2 regions of the Luteibacter sp. 9133 genome follow, and region 2 is predicted to be linked to the other one. Evidence: predicted binding sites of a transcription regulator. Region 2 holds the regulator's gene; the other holds the start of a gene.
The links. The regulator FliA, encoded in region 2, starts transcription of late flagellar genes. The targets are predictions, from matches to a motif close to TAAAGTTTNNCNNNCNNNGGCCGATAA.
Positions count from the first base shown of each region.

Region 1: a site for FliA is predicted at 2,247-2,273, ahead of FA87_RS00240 (methyl-accepting chemotaxis protein). Genes of this name have one in related genera too.

Region 1 is NZ_JUHO01000001.1:72,828-77,849, forward strand. It holds gene FA87_RS00220 (alpha-L-fucosidase) at 1-183, shown strand, start outside; gene FA87_RS00225 (DksA/TraR family C4-type zinc finger protein) at 279-545, shown strand; gene FA87_RS00230 (histidine phosphatase family protein) at 596-1,204, shown strand; gene FA87_RS00235 (SDR family oxidoreductase) at 1,324-2,157, shown strand; gene FA87_RS00240 (methyl-accepting chemotaxis protein) at 2,304-3,875, shown strand; gene FA87_RS00245 (PAS domain-containing protein) at 3,962-4,579, opposite strand; gene FA87_RS00250 (NAD(P)/FAD-dependent oxidoreductase) at 4,665-5,022, shown strand, end outside.
Region 2 is NZ_JUHO01000001.1:3,177,053-3,182,074, forward strand. It holds gene FA87_RS13780 (chemotaxis protein CheA) at 1-1,017, opposite strand, end outside; gene FA87_RS13785 (protein phosphatase CheZ) at 1,025-1,666, opposite strand; gene cheY (chemotaxis response regulator CheY) at 1,677-2,078, opposite strand; gene FA87_RS13795 (RNA polymerase sigma factor FliA) at 2,132-2,863, opposite strand; gene FA87_RS13800 (P-loop NTPase) at 2,860-3,735, opposite strand; gene flhF (flagellar biosynthesis protein FlhF) at 3,806-5,022, opposite strand, start outside.

The DNA.
Region 1 (5,022 bases), 3.1 Mb from region 2:
ATCACCCGTTACAAGGTGGAGATGGAGCGTGACGGTGGCTGGGTGGAGATCGCCTCCGGCGGTACCCCGGCCCCTTACCAGTTTCACGAGATCGGGCGGGTCACGGCGAAACGGGTGCGACTGACGGTGTTCGGCAGGCAGCCCGGGGTGACGGAGCTGGGTCTGTACGACGAGCCGCGCTGACTGAGTCCGGCCGCAGGAGCGATACCCTTCACACCTTTAAAACCAGTCACTTGCCACCATCTAAGCGGGCTGAGGGCCAGTCCCGGAGGTGAGTCATGGCAACCGGATGGGCGGGTGACACCGCCGTACAGGACCAGATCGACGCGACCATCGAAGACGCCGTAAAACGGGCGCGCAGCCATATGCCCAGCGGCCCGGGTCTCGAGCACTGCGAAGCGTGCGACAAACCGATTCCGGACGCGCGCCGCAAAGCGGTGCCTGGCGTACGCCTGTGCGTGGCCTGCCAGGAAGAGGCCGATCGCGAGGAAGCCAGCTTCAGCGGCTACAACCGCCGCGGCAGCAAGGACAGTCAGCTGCGTTGACCGCGCCCGGTACAATCGCGGGCTCCCCCGCAGTACCGGCAGACATCCGTATGCTCGAACACCTGATCCTCGCCCGTCACGGCGAAACCGAATGGAATGTGGCCGGACGCGCACAAGGCCGAGCGGACAGCCCGCTAACCGCGGCGGGCATCGAACAGGCACGGTCGCTGGGACGCGTGCTCGCCGCGCGGGGCGTGGAGCACATCGTGACATCCACGCTGGGGCGGGCCATGCACACGGGTGAAGTCGCCGCGGGCATCGTCGGTTGCACCACCACCGTGGACGCGCGTCTGGTCGAGCGGGCCTTCGGGGTGCTGGAAGGCCGTTCGGTCGCGGACGTGTTCGAGGAAGATCCGGCGATGGTCGCGGTGTTGCGTGGCCATGATCCCGCCGTCGCCGCGGTGGGCGGCGAGTCGCTGCATGAGGTGGCGTCACGTATGCTTGCCGCGTTGGCGGATATTCGTGCGTTGCCGTACCGGCGCGTGGCGGTGGTGACGCACGGGCATTGCATGACGGCGACGCTGGGTGCGCTTCTGAACGGTGGCGAGTACGCGAGTTACCGACATGGCAATTGCGGATACACGCCGCTGGGGGTGAACTCCGACGGGTTCATCGTCGACCGGTGGAACATCAGTCCGGTCGAGGTCGCGACGGCCTGATTATCCCGGATCCTGCATCGTCTCATCCGCATCTCGTCGGATAGTCTTCATTCGCTTCCACCCCTAGCTTGGTAGTCGACCCGTCGCGCATCGCGACGACGCACTCCGAGGTGGGCACCATGAGCAAGACCTGGTTCATTACCGGCACGTCCTCCGGCTTCGGCCGCCTTCTGACCGAAATGCTGCTGGCGCGAGGTGACCGTGTCGTCGGCACGCTGCGCCAACCCGGCGCCCTCGACGATCTCAGGACGCGGTATGGCGACGCGCTCGATGTCGTCATCATGGACCTGACGAACACCGCGTCGATCCGCGAAGGCGTCCAGAAAGCCTTCGACGGAGGTCGCGTCGATATCGTCGTCAACAACGCGGGCTACGGGCTCTTCGGTGCGGCGGAAGAAGTCACCGACGAGCAGATCCAGCGCATCATCGACACCAATCTCATCGGATCCATCCAGGTCATCCGTGCCGCCATCCCCCGGCTGCGTGAGCAGGGTGGTGGCCGTATCGTGCAGGTGTCGTCCGAAGGCGGCCAGATCGCCTATCCCAACTTCAGCCTGTACCACGCATCGAAGTGGGGCATCGAAGGCTTCGTTGAAGCGGTGCTGCAGGAGGTCGCATCGTTCGGCATCGATTTCCTCATCGTCGAACCGGGTCCGTCGAAGACCGACTTCGGCAAGGGCCTGGTGACGCCTGAGCCGATGGCCATCTACGACGACACCCCGGTGGGCGAGCTTCGCCGTGGCATCGTGTCAGGCGCCTTCGTCATCCGTGGCAATCCCGAAAAGATGGCGCGCGCGATGATCGAAACCGTGGACCTGGACAACCCACCACGCCGGCTGGTGCTGGGCGGCGACGCCTACGACCACGTCGAGGCCGGACTCAGCGCGCGCCTCGAGGAACTTCGCACGCAGAAACGTGGCGCATACGACGCCGACGACGACGCAACGGCGTGAACGTGGCGACTGCCAGAGCGAGCCACCCCCGGATGCTGTCATGACATCTTCAAGTCATTGAAATAAAAACATAATATTCGGATTTTCGCTAAAGTCCCGGCACGCGGAGCCGATAGGGAGGCACCCCCGCTCTCCCCGAGTGTGTCATGCCCTTTCCTCGCTTCGCCCTGCCGACGCTCACCCTGCGTGCACGTCTTTCGCTTCGTCTCGCCGGCACGATCTTTTTGCTGCTGGCGCTCTGGATCGTCGGCGGGGTGCAGCTTCGCACCGCCGACGACCGCCTGCAGTCCGTGGTGACAGACACGCTGGCGCCCGTCGCCGATGTCGGTCACATCCAGAACGATTACAACGACCTGCTCGATGCGCTGGTGCATGCGACGCTGATGCGGTTGCCCTCCGCCGTCGACGACGCGGTCACCGCGATCGGCAGCAACCGCCATGACATCGACAAACAGTGGAAGTCGCTCACGGCCAGCGGCCTGGGCAAGGCGCAGGCCAAGCTGGTCACCCTGGCTGCCGAACACCGCAAGGCGGCCGATAAGGCGGTCGACGACGTCATCGAGCTGCTCAAGACGGAGCAGTTCGATCTGGCGCAGCTACAGCTTTCAAACGACGTCCAGTCGGCCGTCGGCCCCCTGAAGAGCGACTTCTCCAACCTCTTCGCGCTGGCGCTGGACAACGGCAAGGCCGAAGCCGCGGCACAGCGCGCCGACATTGCGAAGGGTGGCGTTTTCTCCGCGGTATTGCTCGGTATCGCTTTGCTGATCGCCAGCGTCATGGATGTCGCGATCATCCGCTCGCTTGGCCGGCGCCTGCGCCAGGCGGCGGACGTGGCAGCCTCCATCGCCGGTGGTACTCTGGGCACACGCGTCGAGATCGGTCGCGACGATGAGATCGGCAAGCTGCTGTCGTCGCTGGCGGCGATGGATGCCCAGCTCGGCAACGTGGTGACCCAGGTGCGCGACCGCGCCGACCACGTCGCTCACGCGGCCACCGGCATCGCCCGGGGTAACGAGGCGTTGAACGAGCGCACGCGCACGCAGTCCGCGCACGTCGACCTCACCACGGCCTCGATGAGCGAGATGGCTGGCGCGGTCTCGGACGGCCTGGGCCATGCGACCGCCGCCAGCCGTGCCGTCATCGACACCCGTGAGATGACGGACGAGGGCCACCGTGTGGCTCAGGATGCGGTCGGCAACATGCGCGAGATCCAGCGCACCAGCGAGCAGATGAGCGAGATGCTGGATCTGGTGGAGCAGATCGCCTTCCAGACCAATCTGCTCGCGCTGAATGCGGCGGTCGAGGCGGCGCGGGCGGGCGAACATGGCCGTGGCTTCGCTGTGGTCGCTTCCGAGGTCCGCGCACTGGCGCAACGCTGCGGCGCAACCGCCAGGGACATTCGTGCCCTGGTCGCGGCCAGCGATGAGGCGGTGCAAGCCGGCGTCGTGTCGGTGGATCGCGCGGGCCAGGTGCTGCACAGCATCGCGGACCGCGTGGTGACCCTCAGCGGTCTCGTCGCCTCGGTGATGGACGCCACCCGTGGACAGAGCGAAGGCATCGCACGCATCGGTGGGGCCATTCGTGGCATCGATGAGACGACACGCGAGAACGCGGCGCTCGTGCAGCAGGCGGCCTCGGCCAGTCACGCGATGCGCGAGAGCGCGGAAATCCTTCGCCGCGAGGTCGCCTACTTCGTGCTGGAAAGCGAGGCGGCGTAACGCTCGCTCACCATCCCGCGGGCATGGACGCCCGACGCGCGGCCGGCTCCTGCCTGCCGGCCGTTGCAACCTTAGAAGGTGGTCCGTCAGACGGTCTCGCGGACCGCTTTCAGGGTCTTGTACAACGTTGCGCGCGACAGCCCTAGCAGGGGCGCAACATAGGAAGCGGCGTTACGCACGTCGAACAGGCCGCGGCTCTCGAGCAGTCGCACGAGGGCCTCGCGCTGCTCGATCGCCATCACCGCCAGCGTCGTGCCGTGATCCGTGAGGAACTGCCCGACGAGATCGTTGACCTCCTCGCGCCAGTCGTTGCGAAAGAGCGCGGAGGGCTTTGCCTCGGTTTCACCGAACCGCAGGAAGTCCTTCGCCATGGCCTGCATCGACTCGAACATGCTGACGTCGACGTTGATGCACAGCAGTCCCACGGCGCGTCGGCGCCCGTCGCGAAGCACGGCGGTGATCGACTTCAGTCGGCGTCCGTCCCAGTTCGTCTTGGAATACGGGCCGATCACCGCTTCGTCCAGCGATTCGATATCGTCCAGTTCCGTCAGCGAGTCATCGCCCGGATGACGCGGCGACAGACGGTTGGCAATGTGACGAATGGTTCCCGTACCGAGATCGTGGATCACAACCTCGGCATGCGGACGCAGCACGGTGGCGATCGCATCGGCGACGGGGACGAAGGCGGCAAGAAAATCGGACATGCGCGGATCATCGCCCGCGGCAATACATCGAGTCCAGTGTGGACATTTCGTCGTGTATCCTCACGTCATCGGAAGGAAGGGACGCATGAAGATCGGCATTGTGGGCTACGGAACGGCGGGGCAGGCCAGCGCCATCCTCTTATCGGAACGCGGGCACGACGTGACCGTTTTCGAAAAGAGTCCGTCGCTGGGTCCCGTGGGCGCGGGATTTCTGTTGCAGCCGACGGGCCTCGCCGTACTGGAACGGATGGGCCTGCTTCCACGCGCGCTCGCACTGGGTCAGCGTATCGACGAACTCCACGGCGCCACGCCACGCGGGCGGGCGGTCATGGCCATGCGCTATGCCGATCGTCGTGCGGATTGCTTCGGCCTGGGTATGACGCGCGGCGCGCTCTTCGAATTGCTGCGCGAGGCGCATGTCGGCGCAGCTCAGGTACGCACGG
Region 2 (5,022 bases):
TTCCATCGGATCGTTGCCGCCGCGCGGTGCGAGGCTGGTGAGGCGGTTGCGTACGAGCACGAGCTCGCCCGCGGCGTCGACCAGGCTGTCGAGACGATGCGTGTCGACGCGAACCGTCGTGTCGGCGGCGGACGCGGCGCGCTTTTCGCCAGCCGCGGCGGGCGCGGCCTTCGCTGCGGGAGCAGCCACTGCCGGCGGTGCGGGTGCAGCGACGGGAACCACGGCGAGCGCAGGCGTGGATGCGACAACAGGCGCCGCACCACCGACCGCACCCGGCGCTGCCGTGCCGTGAAGGGAATCCAGCAAGGCTTCGAATTCGTCGTCGCTGATCGCGTCGTTGTTCGACGGCAACGGTGCGGCAGCGACCACGGGTGCGGGCGTCGGTGCCGATGCGGAAACAGCTGCGCTGTCCGCGCCTGGCGCCCCCGTGCCGTACAACGAATCGAGCAGCGCTTCGAACTCGTCATCGTTGATCGTCGCGGACGAGGCCGGTGCCGGCGCACGGTCGGTGCGCGCGGCGTCGAGCATCGCCTCGAATTCATCTTCGATCGGGTCGTACGCTTTCGGCGCGGAAGGTGCCGCGACCGGCGAAGAGATCGGTACCGCCAAGGCAACGGGAGCCGCGGATACGGCACGACCGGGAATCAGCAGCCGGTCGAGCAGCGAACGCGGCGCGGGCTCGATCGGCACGCCGCCATCGGCGGCGCGCATCATGTCGTTGAGCAGGTCGAGCGACTCGAGCAGCGCATCCATGAAGGCGGCGTTGAGCACGATCGTGCCGTTACGCGCTTCGTTCAGAAGATCTTCGCCACGGTGGCACAGCTCCACCATGGGATTGAGCCCAAGAAAGCCCGCACCGCCCTTCACGGTGTGGAACGCACGGAAGACCGCGTTCAGCAGCTCCGTGTCGTTCGGCGACGCTTCGAGATCCACGAGCTGCTCGCCCAGGCTCTCGAGCAGTTCGCGCGCTTCGATCAGGAAGACGTTGAGCAGCTCGTTGTCCAGCTCCACGCTCATAGCGGGCTCAGAATCCGAATTCGCTGAGGAGGCGATCCACCTCGTCCTGGCTGACCTTGTCCGCGGCCGGCGCATTGCCGCCCGCGAGCGAGCCGGTCAGACGGACCAGCTCGACCAGCGACGACTCGACCTTGGCCATGAACGCTTCGACCTGCGCCACGCGCTGACCGGAAAGATCCTGCCACGACTGGGCTTCGACCATTTCGCCCAGGCCGATGTCGCAGCTCTGCGCGAAATCGCCCACGCGCACGGCAAGCGCCGTGGCATTGGCGCCGAACGCCGGATCGGCGTGATCGAGCACGAGCACTTCGTCGGCCTGCTTCGCCAGCGCCTGGGCCTGCGGACGCAGCTTTTCGCTGAAGTCCAGCGTGCGGTGCGCGGCGGTCGAGCTCATTTCCAGCACGTCACGCAGATGCTTGCGCGCATCGCTCATGTTGCCCGGCACGCCGTCGGTCGAAATGTCGGAAGCGAGGCGGCGCACGGATTCGTGCAGGTCGCGCGCAAGGTGGCCCAGCGCCAGGAACAGGTGCTGCTCGCGGCTGCGGATCAGGTTGTCGAGTGCCTTTTCGAAGGCGGCGCCGTCGTCGGCCTCGAGCAGCTCGCGCAGTTCGGGGACGACCTCTTGGCCGGGGGAGAGCATCGTATTCATCGTTATTCCCTTAGCCCGCAGCCGCGGCGAGTCGTTCGAAGATCTTGTCGAGCTTTTCCTTCAGCGTGACCGCCGTGAAAGGCTTGACGACGTAGCCGTTAACACCGCTCTGCGCGGCGGCGATGATCTGATCGCGGTTGTTTTCCGCGGTCACCATCAGCACCGGCAAGGACTTCAGACCGGCATCGGCGCGGATAGCGCGAAGCAGGTCGATGCCCGTCATGTTGGGCATGTTCCAGTCGGTGACGACGAGGTCGATCGGCTGCGAGCGCAGCAACGCGAGCGCCGCGTTACCGTCTTCGGCTTCCTGGATGAGCGTGTTGGTGAAACCCAACTCGACCAGGAGATTCCTGACGATGCGCCGCATGGTGGAAAAGTCGTCCACCACGAGGATCTTCATGTTCTTGTCCAAAACTGCTCTCCGCCACGTGCTTTTTCTTTACCGGCGACGGCACCGCGATGCCGTCACTGCTTGTCTTTCCAACCCGTCATGCGTGCACGCAGGCGAATCAGGGCCTGACCATGGATCTGGCACACGCGCGACTCGCTCACACCCAGTACCACACCGATTTCTTTCAGGTTGAGCTCTTCATCGTAGTACAGCGACATCACCAGCTTCTCGCGTTCCGGCAGGCCGTCGATCGATTGCGCCAGCGCGTCGCGCAGGCCGTTCTTCTCGAAGTTGCCTTCCGGGCCCGAGGCGTCGGGGTCCGCGACGTCGATCGCCGCGCCTTCGTCGCCTTCCGGCGCCGTGAGGCTCAGCAACCGCGCGCTCGCCGCGTCGGCCAGAATCTGGTTGTACTCCATGGCGTCGATGCCCAGCCGCTTCATCACTTCCGCGTCTTCGGCGTCGCCACCCGTTTCGTTCTCGATCTGCCTCGTTACTTCAGCCACCTCGCGCAACTTCCGGTGGACGGAGCGCGGGGTCCAGTCCGTCTTGCGCAGTTCGTCCAGCATGGCGCCACGAATGCGGATGCCCGCATAGGTCTCGAAGCTGGCCGCGCGAGTCGGCGAGTAATTTCTTGCGGCCTCGAGCAGTCCGATCATTCCGGCCTGCATGAGGTCATTCGCGTCCACGCTTGGCGGCAGGCGGCCCATCAGGTGATAGGCGATCCGGCGCACCAGGGGTGCATGCGTTTTAACCAGTTGATCCGCTGGAACTCTAGTGATTTCAAGGTATTCGCTAGCGACACTCACAGCGGCAGCCCTCCCCCCATGTGGTTCCGTTCGGCGAAAAAGCCGATGCGACCCTGCACCCGGGGTTCGGGTTCACCCCATGTATCGACCGACCGGGCCAGATTCTTGAATCCCACCGCCGAGCGGCTGCTCGGCCAGGCGTCGACCACGGCCGCCTGACGGCGGATGGCCTGACGCAGGTACTCGTCGTGCGGAACCATGCCCATGAAATCCAGGGACACGTCCAGGAAGCGGTTGGTCACGCGGGCCAGCTTCTCGAACAGCTGACGGCCTTCCTGCGCATGGCGGACCATGTTGGCGACGATGCGGAAGCGGTTCACGTCGAACTCGCGGCTCATCACCTTGATCAGCGCGTAGGCGTCGGTCAGCGAGGCCGGCTCGTCGCAGACCACGACCACCACTTCGTCGGAGGCTGCCGCGAACATCGACACGCTGTCGGAGATGCCGGCGGCGGTGTCGACGATCAGATATTCGGGGGCGACCGGGTATTCGTCGAAGGCGCGGATCACGGCGGCGTGCTCGATATTCGGCAGCTGCGCCATGCGGCGCGCGCCCGAGGTCGCCGGGATCACCTTCAGGCCGTGGTTGGCGTGGAGGATCAGGTCCTCGATGCGGCACTCGCCTTCGAGCATGTGGCCCAGATGGCGCGTGGGCTGCAGGCCCAGCAGCACGTCGATGTTCGCCATGGCCAGATCCGCGTCCAGCAGGACCACGTCACGGCCACCCATCGCGAGCGCCATGCCGAGGTTGACCGCCACCGTGGTCTTGCCCACGCCGCCCTTGCCGCCCGCCACCGCGATGCTGCGCGTGGGACGACGGTCGGCGAGCCAGTTGAGCCCAGCAGCCTGGGTGGAATCGACGTGTGTGTTCATGAAGGAATTCACTGCCGTGAAGGGGTGTGCGGATGCGGATGCCGTGGTCACGTTACTTCAGTTCCCGGTGTCAGGCGATGGCTGGCGCGGTGGAGAAGCCGAAACGGTCGGCGAGAATCGCGTCGTCCGGTTCGTCGGTGCGCTGCTTGACGAGTTGAGCGGCCAGGCAGACGAGTTTGCGCGCATCCGCGGAGGCGATGTCTTCCGGCACGCGCTGGCCATCCGTGGTGTAGTCCAGCGGCAGTCCGTGGCGGATGACGGCCGACAGGGCACCGCCGATCAGCGGGGCCTCGTCGAGCTTGGTCAGAATCGCGGTCTGCGGCGCCAGCGGCGCGTAGGCACGGATCGCGTTGTCGATGGCCTGCGCCTGCGCGTTCGCGGCAAGCACGAGGCAGACACGCACCTCGGTCATCGCGCGCAGGGTGTCGAACTGCTGCTGGAGCTTGGGGTCGTTACCGGCCAGGCCGGCGGTGTCGATCAGCACGGTGTGCTTGCCACGCAGCTGGAGCAGCACGTTGCGGAGGCTCTGTGCATCGTGGGCGTTGTAGACGCGCACGCCGAGCAGGCGGCCGTAATGTTCCAGCTGGGCGCCCGCACCGATGCGGTACTGGTCGGCACTGATCAGCGCGACGTTCGAGGCGCCGTGGCGGAGCACCGCACGCGCCGCGAGCTTGGCGATGGTGGTGGTCTTGCCAACGCCCGTCGTGCCGACCAGAGCGGTGACGGCGCTACCGGCGGTATCGGCGTTGCGGCCGCTGGTACGGATGTTGCGCGAGAGGATGCCCAGCGGCAGGTAGCGGGCCTGCTCGGCGGTCATGCCCGGCGGCAGCTCGGCGCAGAGCGCGCGAGCCACGTCGCCGTCGATGCCCAGGCGGGTCATCTCGCGGAGCACGCGGGCGCGCAGCGGCTGGTCGCGGTCCATCTGATTCCAGGCGAGCGTGGACAACTGCACTTCCAGCATCTCACGCAGGCTGTTGATCTCGGCACGCACGCCATTGACGGCGGCGTCGCTGTTCGCGTTGTGGTTCGGGGCGACCGTCGCGGCGCGCACCACATCGGCGACGCTGGCGGCGAGCGCGGCGCTCGACTGACGCTGTGGCGCATTCGGATTCGCGACCTGCGGAGCGGCGGGCGCCGGAGCACCGCGCGTCACACGTTCGACAGCGGCGGCGGTCGCGGCCTTGGCCTGATCGATGCGGGCGGCGAAGTCGTTGTCGCGGCGCGCGCGGATCGGCGCTTCCTCGCGCTCGCGCGGCGGAAGATCGACACCGAAGCCGGCTTCACGCA